3 regions of the Ornithinibacillus liuyingii genome follow, and region 2 is predicted to be linked to each of the others. Evidence: predicted binding sites of a transcription regulator. Region 2 holds the regulator's gene; each other region holds the start of a gene.
What was found. The regulator CtsR, encoded in region 2, represses protease genes until heat stress. The targets are predictions, from matches to a motif close to ATGGTCAATAAAGGTCAAACA.

Region 1 (3,200 bases), on a different contig from region 2:
AGGTGAAGCGAGAGGATCTAATTGCTCCTATGGACTATAACATAGTGATGGAAATGGAGAAGCATGTGCAGCACGAAAACAGAAAAGCGTTAATTTGGGAAGACGAAGAAGGTAGAAAACGGGAAATTACATATGGTCAACTCATGAAAAACGTGAATAAAATTGGAAACGTTTTCCTGGAAAGTGAATTAAAAAAAGGTGATAAGCTTCTCGTCATGATTCCACGTAGAATTGAAGCTTATGAGGTTTATTTAGCGGCCTTAAAGGCTGGCATTATAGTTGTTCCTAGTTCCGAAATGCTAACAACGAATGATTTACAATACCGGATAAGCCACGGAGAAGTAAATGGTGTGGTAAGTTATCATACTTTTACCGAGCAATATAAAGATCTTCATGAATATGACTCTCTTATAAAGTTTGCAGTCGGCAGACCAGTCGATAATTGGTATTTTCTCGATGGGCTGATGGAGGATTCATCGCCTAGGTTAGAAGTGGCAGCTACAACAAGAGATGACACGGCTTTTATCTCTTATACATCTGGTACTACTGGCAACCCTAAAGGCGTTGTGCATACCCATGGCTGGGGATTTGCTCACCTTAAAACAGCTCCAGAAAATTGGCTATGTGTAAAAGCTGGAGATAAGGTCTGGGCTACAGCAGGACCTGGCTGGCAAAAGTGGATATGGAGTCCATTCTTATCGGTTCTAGGTATGGGGGCTACAGGCTTTATTTATAATGGAAGATTTAACGCAGAAAAATATTTAAGCTTATTAGAAGAAAATAAGATTAATGTCCTCTGTTGCACACCAACAGAGTATCGCCTAATGGCTAAGGTTGATGATTTAAGTAGATATCAGCTAACACATCTTCATAGTGCTGTTTCTGCTGGTGAACCATTAAATGTGGAAGTGATTAATACATTCCGTACCTACTTCAATGTGACCGTTAGGGATGGCTACGGACAAACAGAAAACACATTATTACTAGGTGTCATGAAAAACATGGAGGTTAAACCAGGTTCCATGGGTAAACCAACACCTGGGAATGATGTAGAAATTATAGATGAATTTGGTGAACCAGTAGGAGTCAATGTAGTTGGTGATATCGCTGTTCGTTTAAACAGTCCTGCTTTGTTTAAAGCGTACTATAAAGATGCAGAACGTACTAATGCTTCACGGCGAGGGGATTTTTATATAACAGGAGATCAAGCTCGAAAAGACGAGGACGGATATTTCTGGTTTGAAGGTCGTAGTGACGATATCATCATTAGCTCAGGTTACACGATCGGACCATTCGAGGTGGAAGATGCTCTAGTGAAACACCCACATGTCCAGGAGTGTGCTGTTGTAGCAAGTCCGGATGCGGTACGAGGAAGTATTGTAAAAGCCTTCGTTGTTCTAAAACCAAATGTTCAAGAAGAACCAGGTCAATTAACGAAGGAATTACAAGAGCATGTCAAATCATTAACCGCACCTTATAAATACCCTAGGGAAATAGAATTTATAAAAGAATTGCCCAAAACTATCTCTGGGAAGATTAGGCGGGTAGAATTAAGGAAGAAAGAAATAGAACGGAAGGTATCACAATAGCAGCCGATTGGCTGCTATTTTTTATGGGAAAAGGGATAGAACTGCTGAATGGATGAATTAGATTAGCGCATAGGCAGTAAATAATTGATAGGAAGGTTCAATTGATTAAATAAGGGGATATAGGGATAGGAAGTGAGCGAAAGAGTATGAACTATGGTTTTAGAGATGACCTACAAAACAGTACGATACGTGTTCACTATTGCCTCTCAAAAAAATGGAACAAAATACTTGAAAGTCAAAAAAGGTCAGAGTATAATAAAATCACAAGGTCAAAGATAGTCAAAGTCAAATTTGATCTTATTGATATTTAATTATCGGGAGGAATGGAAAATGAAATGTCAAAAATGTGGTGTAAATGAAGCGAACATTAATATGGCAATGCAAATGAATCATGAAAAGATGCAGATGCACCTTTGCAATTCATGTTTCCGTGAAATCCAAGAAAATATGATGAATGCAAATGGATTTTTCTCTAATCCTTTTGATGGAGAAAATGATGCATTTGCAGATAACTTTTTCCAAAATAATGGTTCAGCATATTCTAATACATCAACAAAAACAAAGCAAAAAAGAACAAAGCGAAATGGTTTGCTTGATCAACTAGGGAGAAACTTAACCGACGCTGCTCGCGCTGGTGAAATTGACCCAGTAATTGGTCGTGATCAGGAAGTTAAACGTGTTATTGAAACATTAAATAGAAGAAATAAAAATAACCCGGTTCTTATTGGTGAACCAGGTGTTGGGAAAACAGCTATCGCAGAGGGACTAGCTTTAAAAATAGTAGAAGGTCAAGTGCCTGCGAAATTAATTCATAAAGAAGTCTATATTTTAGATGTTGCGTCTCTTGTCGCAAACACAGGCGTCCGTGGTCAGTTTGAGGAACGCATGAAACAGTTAATTAAGGAATTACAAGAACGAAAAGAAACGATTCTGTTCATCGATGAAATTCATCAAGTAGTGGGTGCTGGAACTGCAGAAGGCTCTCAAATGGATGCAGGTAATATCCTTAAACCAGCTTTAGCTCGTGGGGAACTACAAATCATCGGGGCAACTACGTTGAAAGAATATCGAAAAATTGAGAAGGATGCTGCTCTGGAACGTCGCTTCCAACCTATTATCGTGAAGGAGCCATCAGTTGAAGAATCAATTCAAATTCTAAATGGGATTAAAGATCGTTATGAAAGATTCCATGAAGTTCGTTACTCAGAAGAAGCTATTCATGCATTTGTCACATTGTCTGCACGTTATATTCAAGACCGTTTCTTACCAGACAAAGCGATTGACTTAATGGATGAAGTTGGTTCCCGTTTAAACCTAGCTAATTCACAAAAAGATTCTAGCTCTATTCAACGACGAATCGACGAAATCGTGAAGGAGAAGGAAGCTGCAGCTGAACAAGAAGATTATGAACGTGCAGCAAACTTACGCTACCAAGAAATCCAGTTACAAAAGCAGCTTGAAAAGGCTAAAGGTAAAGAGCAAGTCATCGATGTAGATATTTCCGATATCCAACTAATTGTAGAAGAGAAAACAGGTATTCCTGTAACAAAACTACAAGCAGATGAGCAAGCGAAAATGAAAAATATCGGTGATAACCTTCGTAAGAAAGTA
Region 2 (3,200 bases):
AATAGTTAAGAGAAGGGGGAACTAACATGAATGCGGTCTTTGAAAACTTAATCGATGATAACTTCCTTCTAATAATAGCACGTGTACTAATTGCTTTAGTATTATCTGGTTTGATTGGTTTTGAGCGTGAATTGAAAAATCATTCAGCTGGCTTTCGTACTCATATTCTAGTTGGTGTTGGTGCTTGTTTAATGATGCTCCTATCTTTATTTGGCTTTGAGGCATATATTGAAAAATATAATAATGTTCAATTTGATCCAGCACGTATTCCCTCTTATGTAATTAGTGGGATTGGCTTTTTAGGAGCGGGAACAATTATGGTGTATGGAGGCACGATAAGAGGCTTAACTACTGCAGCTTCCATTTGGGCAGTAGCAGGTCTAGGCCTTGTTGTAGGAGCAGGAATGTATGCTGTCGCTGTATTTACCACCTTGATTATCTTGTTAAGCCTAGTTTTTCTTAATAACTTTGAAAAGCTATTCACTAGAGGCAAAACGTCCCTAGTATTAGAGATTATTTCGTATAGTGGGCTACCAATTAATAAAGTTGTTTCTGTGTTAGAGGATAGTGAGCTAAAAGTAAGACAGGTGGAAGTTATTAAAGTTGAAAATGATCTAAAAAGTATTTTTATAAAGGTTGAACGAAAGGCTAATCTAAATAAAATTGAGTTGTTTGAACGTTTATCTAGTATAGATGCTGTAAAAAGTGTTTCAGAAAGATAATAAGTAACTTTTTAGTCCCCTACACGCCATGAACAGCTGTGTAGGTTTTTTTATATAATTATAAGGGTGGAAGATCTTCTTTAGATAAATGGTTTTGATTGTTATGAATTTGTCTACAATAGTTATTGTAAGATAGTTGCATCTGATAAAATTTGAAGTATAATAAAAGTAAAGTCAAAGATAGTCAAAGTCAATATGGTGGACGAACCTGAGATTACTCTGGAATCTAGGAGGGAACCAAATGAGCAATATTTCAGATGTAATTGAGCAATATTTAAAACAAGTCTTACAAGCAAAAGGGCAAGATGCTATTGAAATAAAACGTAGCGAGATTGCAGATCGATTTCAATGTGTTCCATCACAAATAAACTATGTGATTAATACTCGTTTTACTGTGGAAAAAGGATATATTGTTGAAAGTAAGCGTGGTGGAGGAGGATATATTCGAATAATTCGAATTAGACACCGCGATAAATCAGAATTAATTGATGAGATTATTGAGCTAATTAACCCTACGGTAACACAGCAAGCCGCTGTAAATGTATTAGAACGCCTTATGGAAGAGGGAATCTTAACGGAACGAGAAGCTAAGATAATGGCTAATGGAATCAGTAGGGAGACATTAGCATTTAAATTGCCTCTACGAGATGAGATTAGAGCAAGAATTTTAACCTCTATGCTCACAACATTAAAGTACTTATAAGTTAATCGGTTCAGATTTTAGATAAGGGGGAAACAAGGTGGAGTGTCAGGAATGTCATCAACGGCCAGCTACTTTGCATTATACACAGGTGATTAACGGACATAAGACTGAAATTCAAATTTGTGAGGTCTGTGCAAAAGAAAAAGGATATATGACGTATCCGGAAGATGGATATTCGCTTCACAATCTATTAACGGGACTATTTAACTTTGAGTCTGGAACCGTCGGGTCACCTGGAGCACACTTACAAAAGGAAAAAGATGTTCAATGTCCAAAATGTGGTTTGACCTTTACGGAATTTAAACAAATCGGTAAGTTTGGATGTGGGGAGTGTTACCATACCTTTTCTTCCAATCTAAATCCAATTTTCCGTCGTGTTCATAGTGGGAATACAGAACATAGGGGTAAGATACCGAAGCGAAAAGGTGGCAATTTACATCTTAAGAAACAGCTAGCAAATTATAAGACGGAGTTAAAAGAATTAATTATTAATGAAGAATTTGAACAAGCTGCTGTAATTCGAGATAAGATTAAGGAATTAGAAGCAAAGATTAATCGTAAGGAAACAGGTGATAGTAATGACACTTCAACATTTCATGAATGAAGCAATCAGTCCTTGGATGCGTGAACAAGGTCCAGATCATGATATTGTACTAAGTAGTCGCATTCGTTTGGCGCGTAACTTTGCAGACATGCCATTTCCTATTATTGCCGATCAAAAAGACTTAGAGCAAATCCGTAAATTCTTTAAACAGGAATATGAGCATACGTCATTTGGAGAATATAAGAACTTTGAATTTATCTCGATTCGAGACATAACCGCAATTGAGAAAAGTGTATTAGTAGAGAAGCACCTAATTAGTCCATTACTTGCGAAAAGAGAAGGTGCAGCTGCTACACTAATTTCACAAAACGAACAAGTCTCTGTCATGATAAATGAAGAGGATCATATTCGAATTCAACTATACTTTCCTGGTTTACAATTAACGAAGGCATTAAATAAAGCCCTGGAGTTTGATGATTGGATTGAAGAAAAGGTAAATTATGCTTTTGATGAAAAGCGGGGCTTCTTAACAAGCTGTCCGACTAATGTTGGGACAGGGATGAGAGCATCGGTAATGATGCATTTACCAGCACTTGCTATGACGAAACAAATCAATCGAATGATGCCAGCTATAAATCAGCTAGGACTAGTAGTAAGAGGGATTTATGGGGAAGGTAGCGAAGCATTAGGAAATATCTTTCAAATTTCTAATCAGATTACACTTGGAAAGACGGAAGAGCACATCATAGAAGATTTAGAGAGTGTTGTACAACAGTTAATTGAACATGAGCGAAAGGCTCGTACTAGAATTTTAGAACAATCCGGAATCGAACTAGAGAACCGTATTTTCCGTTCTTTAGGTGTCTTGGAATATAGTAGAATTATTGAATCAAAAGAGGCTGCAAGATGTTTATCTAATGTTAGACTGGGAATTGATTTAGGAATCATTAAAAATGTTTCTCGTAATATACTTAATGAACTGATGGTTTTAACACAACCAGGTTTCTTGCAGCATTATGCAAAAAAGACGCTAACCGCTTCAGAGAGAGATGTACTAAGAGCGTCTTTAATCCGGGAACGATTACAATTTGAGGAATAGGTAGGAGGAAATCTTATATGATGTTTGGACGTTTCACTGAGAGAGCACAGAAAGTTTTAGCCTTATCACAAGAAGAAGCCGTACGTCTTGGTCATAATAATATAGGTACAGAGCATATTCTTCTTGGATTAG
Region 3 (3,200 bases), on a different contig from region 2:
TTCATTTCGGGGATTATTAATCATGGTTTACGTAATCTGTTTGAATCAAGATACACAAAAGTATCCACCTTATTGTTTGTTATTTATATACTTACCTTCATACCTTACCTAATAATTTCATCTATTTAAAATATGTATTGGTTCCTATATAATAGTTATAGTATGATAGAGATAGGGTGTGAAGGTATGAAAAAATTAAAGGACCTTGATCTGGATTTAGTTATCTCCTTCTCGATTCTTTGTTCTCTTCTATCAGCAGTGACTCTAGGTATACTGACAGTTGTAATAACTTTTCATAGCTTTGTTTTTGGTTATACAGTTATGTATACTATAATTTACTTCCTCTTTTACTTACTTTTTGCTTCTACGATCCAGATTATGCTTAGCTTGAAACCTAAAAAGTTTTATATCCCATACTTGCTAGTTTATGTTGTAGGCGCACTGGTAGCCTCTGCTATTGTATTCTTTTTAATGGATGATGTTGGTAACCCATTTATTATGACTTCGTACTATGTTATTAGTGGATCAGCTGCAATCATTTTTTGGCTATTTGACTCGATTATTTTACAGGGTGAAATAGATAATTAAGTAAGCTATCTTATTAACTGAGTAATTATTGATAGTGTTATTCATATTCTCTCCTCACCCCAAATTGAAAAAATGAACACCTCATATACATTATGCATATACTTAAAGGCCGTGAGAAAATGTCAAAATATGTCAAAATAACCTTTGTGATAACCCTAGTAATTCAAGCGATAGGAACTTTATATAGTACTTATAGTGCTTTTATCTATGGAAATCCTAAAAAAATTATAGAATCAGAAGAAATTGCAGTAGAGTATTTAAAAGAAGAAAAAGGATATCAAAACCCTGGTATACTAATGGTTAAAGGAAACTACAATTGGAAAGGAAGTTATGGAAAAAAATATGGAGGATTCATTATTTTAAAAGACAATAATGATATAGTATACAGTTATGTTATTCGGAATGATAAAATAATTGTACTGGATGATATACCTACAAAATATTAGCTTAGTCATAAAGATTGGTACCATACTAAGATATACAGGAATCGATAGTTGAAAGGATACAAGCATTACTACTAAGTCCGAGATTAGGAACTGAAACCCTAGAGGATACGCGGATGCCTGGCAAACTAAAAAGCAAGGGAAGAGTCGCCCTCTATCCCTTGCTTTTATTTTTTCTAAGACGCGCCCAGAGGGATTCGAACCCCCGGCAAACCTGGTACCGGAAACCAGTGCTCTATCCAGCTGAGCTATGGGCGCATAGTATTTAGTTAATCAAAAAATTGAACACATAGGCTATTATAACGTCTGTAGAGCTAATTAACAAGTATTTTTAGTTGAAAATGGTTTAATTCGTTCATCTGGCGGGCATGATGGAAAGTGTGCTTTTGACAATATAAACAAGATAAAATATTAGTCGAACGTTTTTGTTTGACCTTAATTGACCATTGTTATATGATAAAATTATCCAAAGATTGGATATATCCATAGGAAAAGATTAAAGGAGGAATTCCAATGAACTTAATACCTACAGTTATTGAACAAACAAATCGTGGTGAACGCGCATATGATATTTATTCCCGTTTATTAAAAGACAGAATCATCATGTTAGGAAGTGCAATTGATGATAATGTCGCAAACTCTATCGTCGCTCAATTATTATTCTTAGAAGCTGAAGATCCTGGAAAAGATATTTCCCTATACATTAACTCACCAGGTGGATCCATCACTGCTGGTATGGCGATCTATGATACCATGCAATTTATTAAATCTGATGTATCTACTATTTGTACTGGAATGGCTGCATCTATGGGTGCTTTCCTATTAGCAGCTGGTGCAAAAGGTAAGCGATATGCTTTACCTAATAGTGAAGTAATGATTCACCAACCACTAGGTGGTACACAAGGTCAGGCTACTGACATTGAAATTCATGCAAAACGCATCATTCAAATGAGAGAAAACTTAAACAAAATTCTTTCTGAACGTACTGGTCAGCCAATTGAAGTAATTAACCGTGATACAGAGCGTGATAACTTCATGACAGCTGCAGGTGCTGTGGAATATGGTTTAATTGATAAAGTGTTAGAGCGTAAACCAGAATAGGAAAGTAATAAGAGAGGGCATTCACCCTCTCTTTTTGCTGTCTATAATGTTATCTATTTCACATACTTAAATACGTAAAGGAATTTATTTCTTACTAACAAAAGATACCAAATGATCCAATGCTACTTCCTCATCTGATCCATCTGCAATTAATTTTATCGATTCACCAGTTGTAATCGCTAAACTCATTAGCCCCATGATACTCTTTGCATTTACTCGTTTGCCCTCTTTTTCCAAAAATAAATGCGCGGAATAGCGATTTGCTTCTTGCACAAATTGTGCAGCAGGTCTAGCCTGTAACCCCGTTTCAAGCTCAACTGTAACAACTCTCTCCACCATATATCCTCATCCTCCCCCCAAAGTAAGCGCAAACAGCATGATGTATAATAAAAAAATATTCATGATATTTTATTATATCATGAATATCCAAAATGACAATTAAGTTAAGACAAAATTTCGCCTTGTTTGATTTTTTCTGCAAATTCATCTATTTTCTTAAGTCGGTGATTAATACCTGACTTTGAAATTTTACCACTAGAAACTAATTCCCCTAATTCTTTTAACGATACGTCCTCATGTTGAACCCGTAACAACGCCACCTCGCGTAGCTTTTCAGGTAATGCTTCTAGTCCTACCGTTCTTTCGATCAATTTAATATTCTCAATTTGACGGAAAGCAGCACCAATTGTTTTATTTAAATTAGCGGTTTCACAGTTTACAAGTCTGTTTACTGAGTTACGCATATCTCTTACAATACGTACATCCTCAAACTTAAATAGGGCGTTATTTGCTCCAATAATACTTAAGAACTCGGTAATCTTTTCCGCTTCCTTCATATAAACAATAAATCCCTTTTTACGCTCCAGCACCCTTGCACGTAAGCCAAAAGAATTTAGTAATTCACATAAGGCATCATTATGCTCTTCGCTCGTGTTGGAAATTTCTAGATGGTAAGAAGAGGTCTCTGGATTATTAATCGATCCCCCTGCTAGAAATGCCCCTCGTAAATAGGCTCTCTTACAGCAATCTTTTTCTAAGTATTGGGGCGATATGTCTCGTACAAATGTA

Region 1: ACSKT4_RS07505 (ATP-dependent Clp protease ATP-binding subunit) is a predicted target of CtsR. The motif match lies at 1,821-1,841, and genes of this name have one in related genera.
Region 3: clpP (ATP-dependent Clp endopeptidase proteolytic subunit ClpP) is a predicted target of CtsR. The motif match lies at 1,458-1,478, and genes of this name have one in related genera.

Annotation. Positions count from the first base shown of each region.
Region 1 covers NZ_JBPWOS010000004.1:283,867-287,066, forward strand. The annotation lists gene mbcS (acyl-CoA synthetase MbcS) at 3-1,589, shown strand; gene ACSKT4_RS07505 (ATP-dependent Clp protease ATP-binding subunit) at 1,920-3,200, shown strand, end outside.
Region 2 covers NZ_JBPWOS010000016.1:196-3,395, forward strand. The annotation lists gene ACSKT4_RS17695 (MgtC/SapB family protein) at 27-722, shown strand; gene ACSKT4_RS17700 (CtsR family transcriptional regulator) at 964-1,425, shown strand; gene ACSKT4_RS17705 (UvrB/UvrC motif-containing protein) at 1,463-2,029, shown strand; gene ACSKT4_RS17710 (protein arginine kinase) at 2,004-3,068, shown strand; gene clpC (ATP-dependent protease ATP-binding subunit ClpC) at 3,086-3,200, shown strand, end outside.
Region 3 covers NZ_JBPWOS010000003.1:73,285-76,484, forward strand. The annotation lists gene ACSKT4_RS04940 (UPF0715 family protein) at 187-588, shown strand; gene ACSKT4_RS04945 (hypothetical protein) at 708-1,034, shown strand; tRNA gene ACSKT4_RS04950 (tRNA-Arg) at 1,214-1,289, opposite strand; gene clpP (ATP-dependent Clp endopeptidase proteolytic subunit ClpP) at 1,545-2,132, shown strand; gene ACSKT4_RS04960 (HPr family phosphocarrier protein) at 2,217-2,471, opposite strand; gene whiA (DNA-binding protein WhiA) at 2,576-3,200, opposite strand, start outside.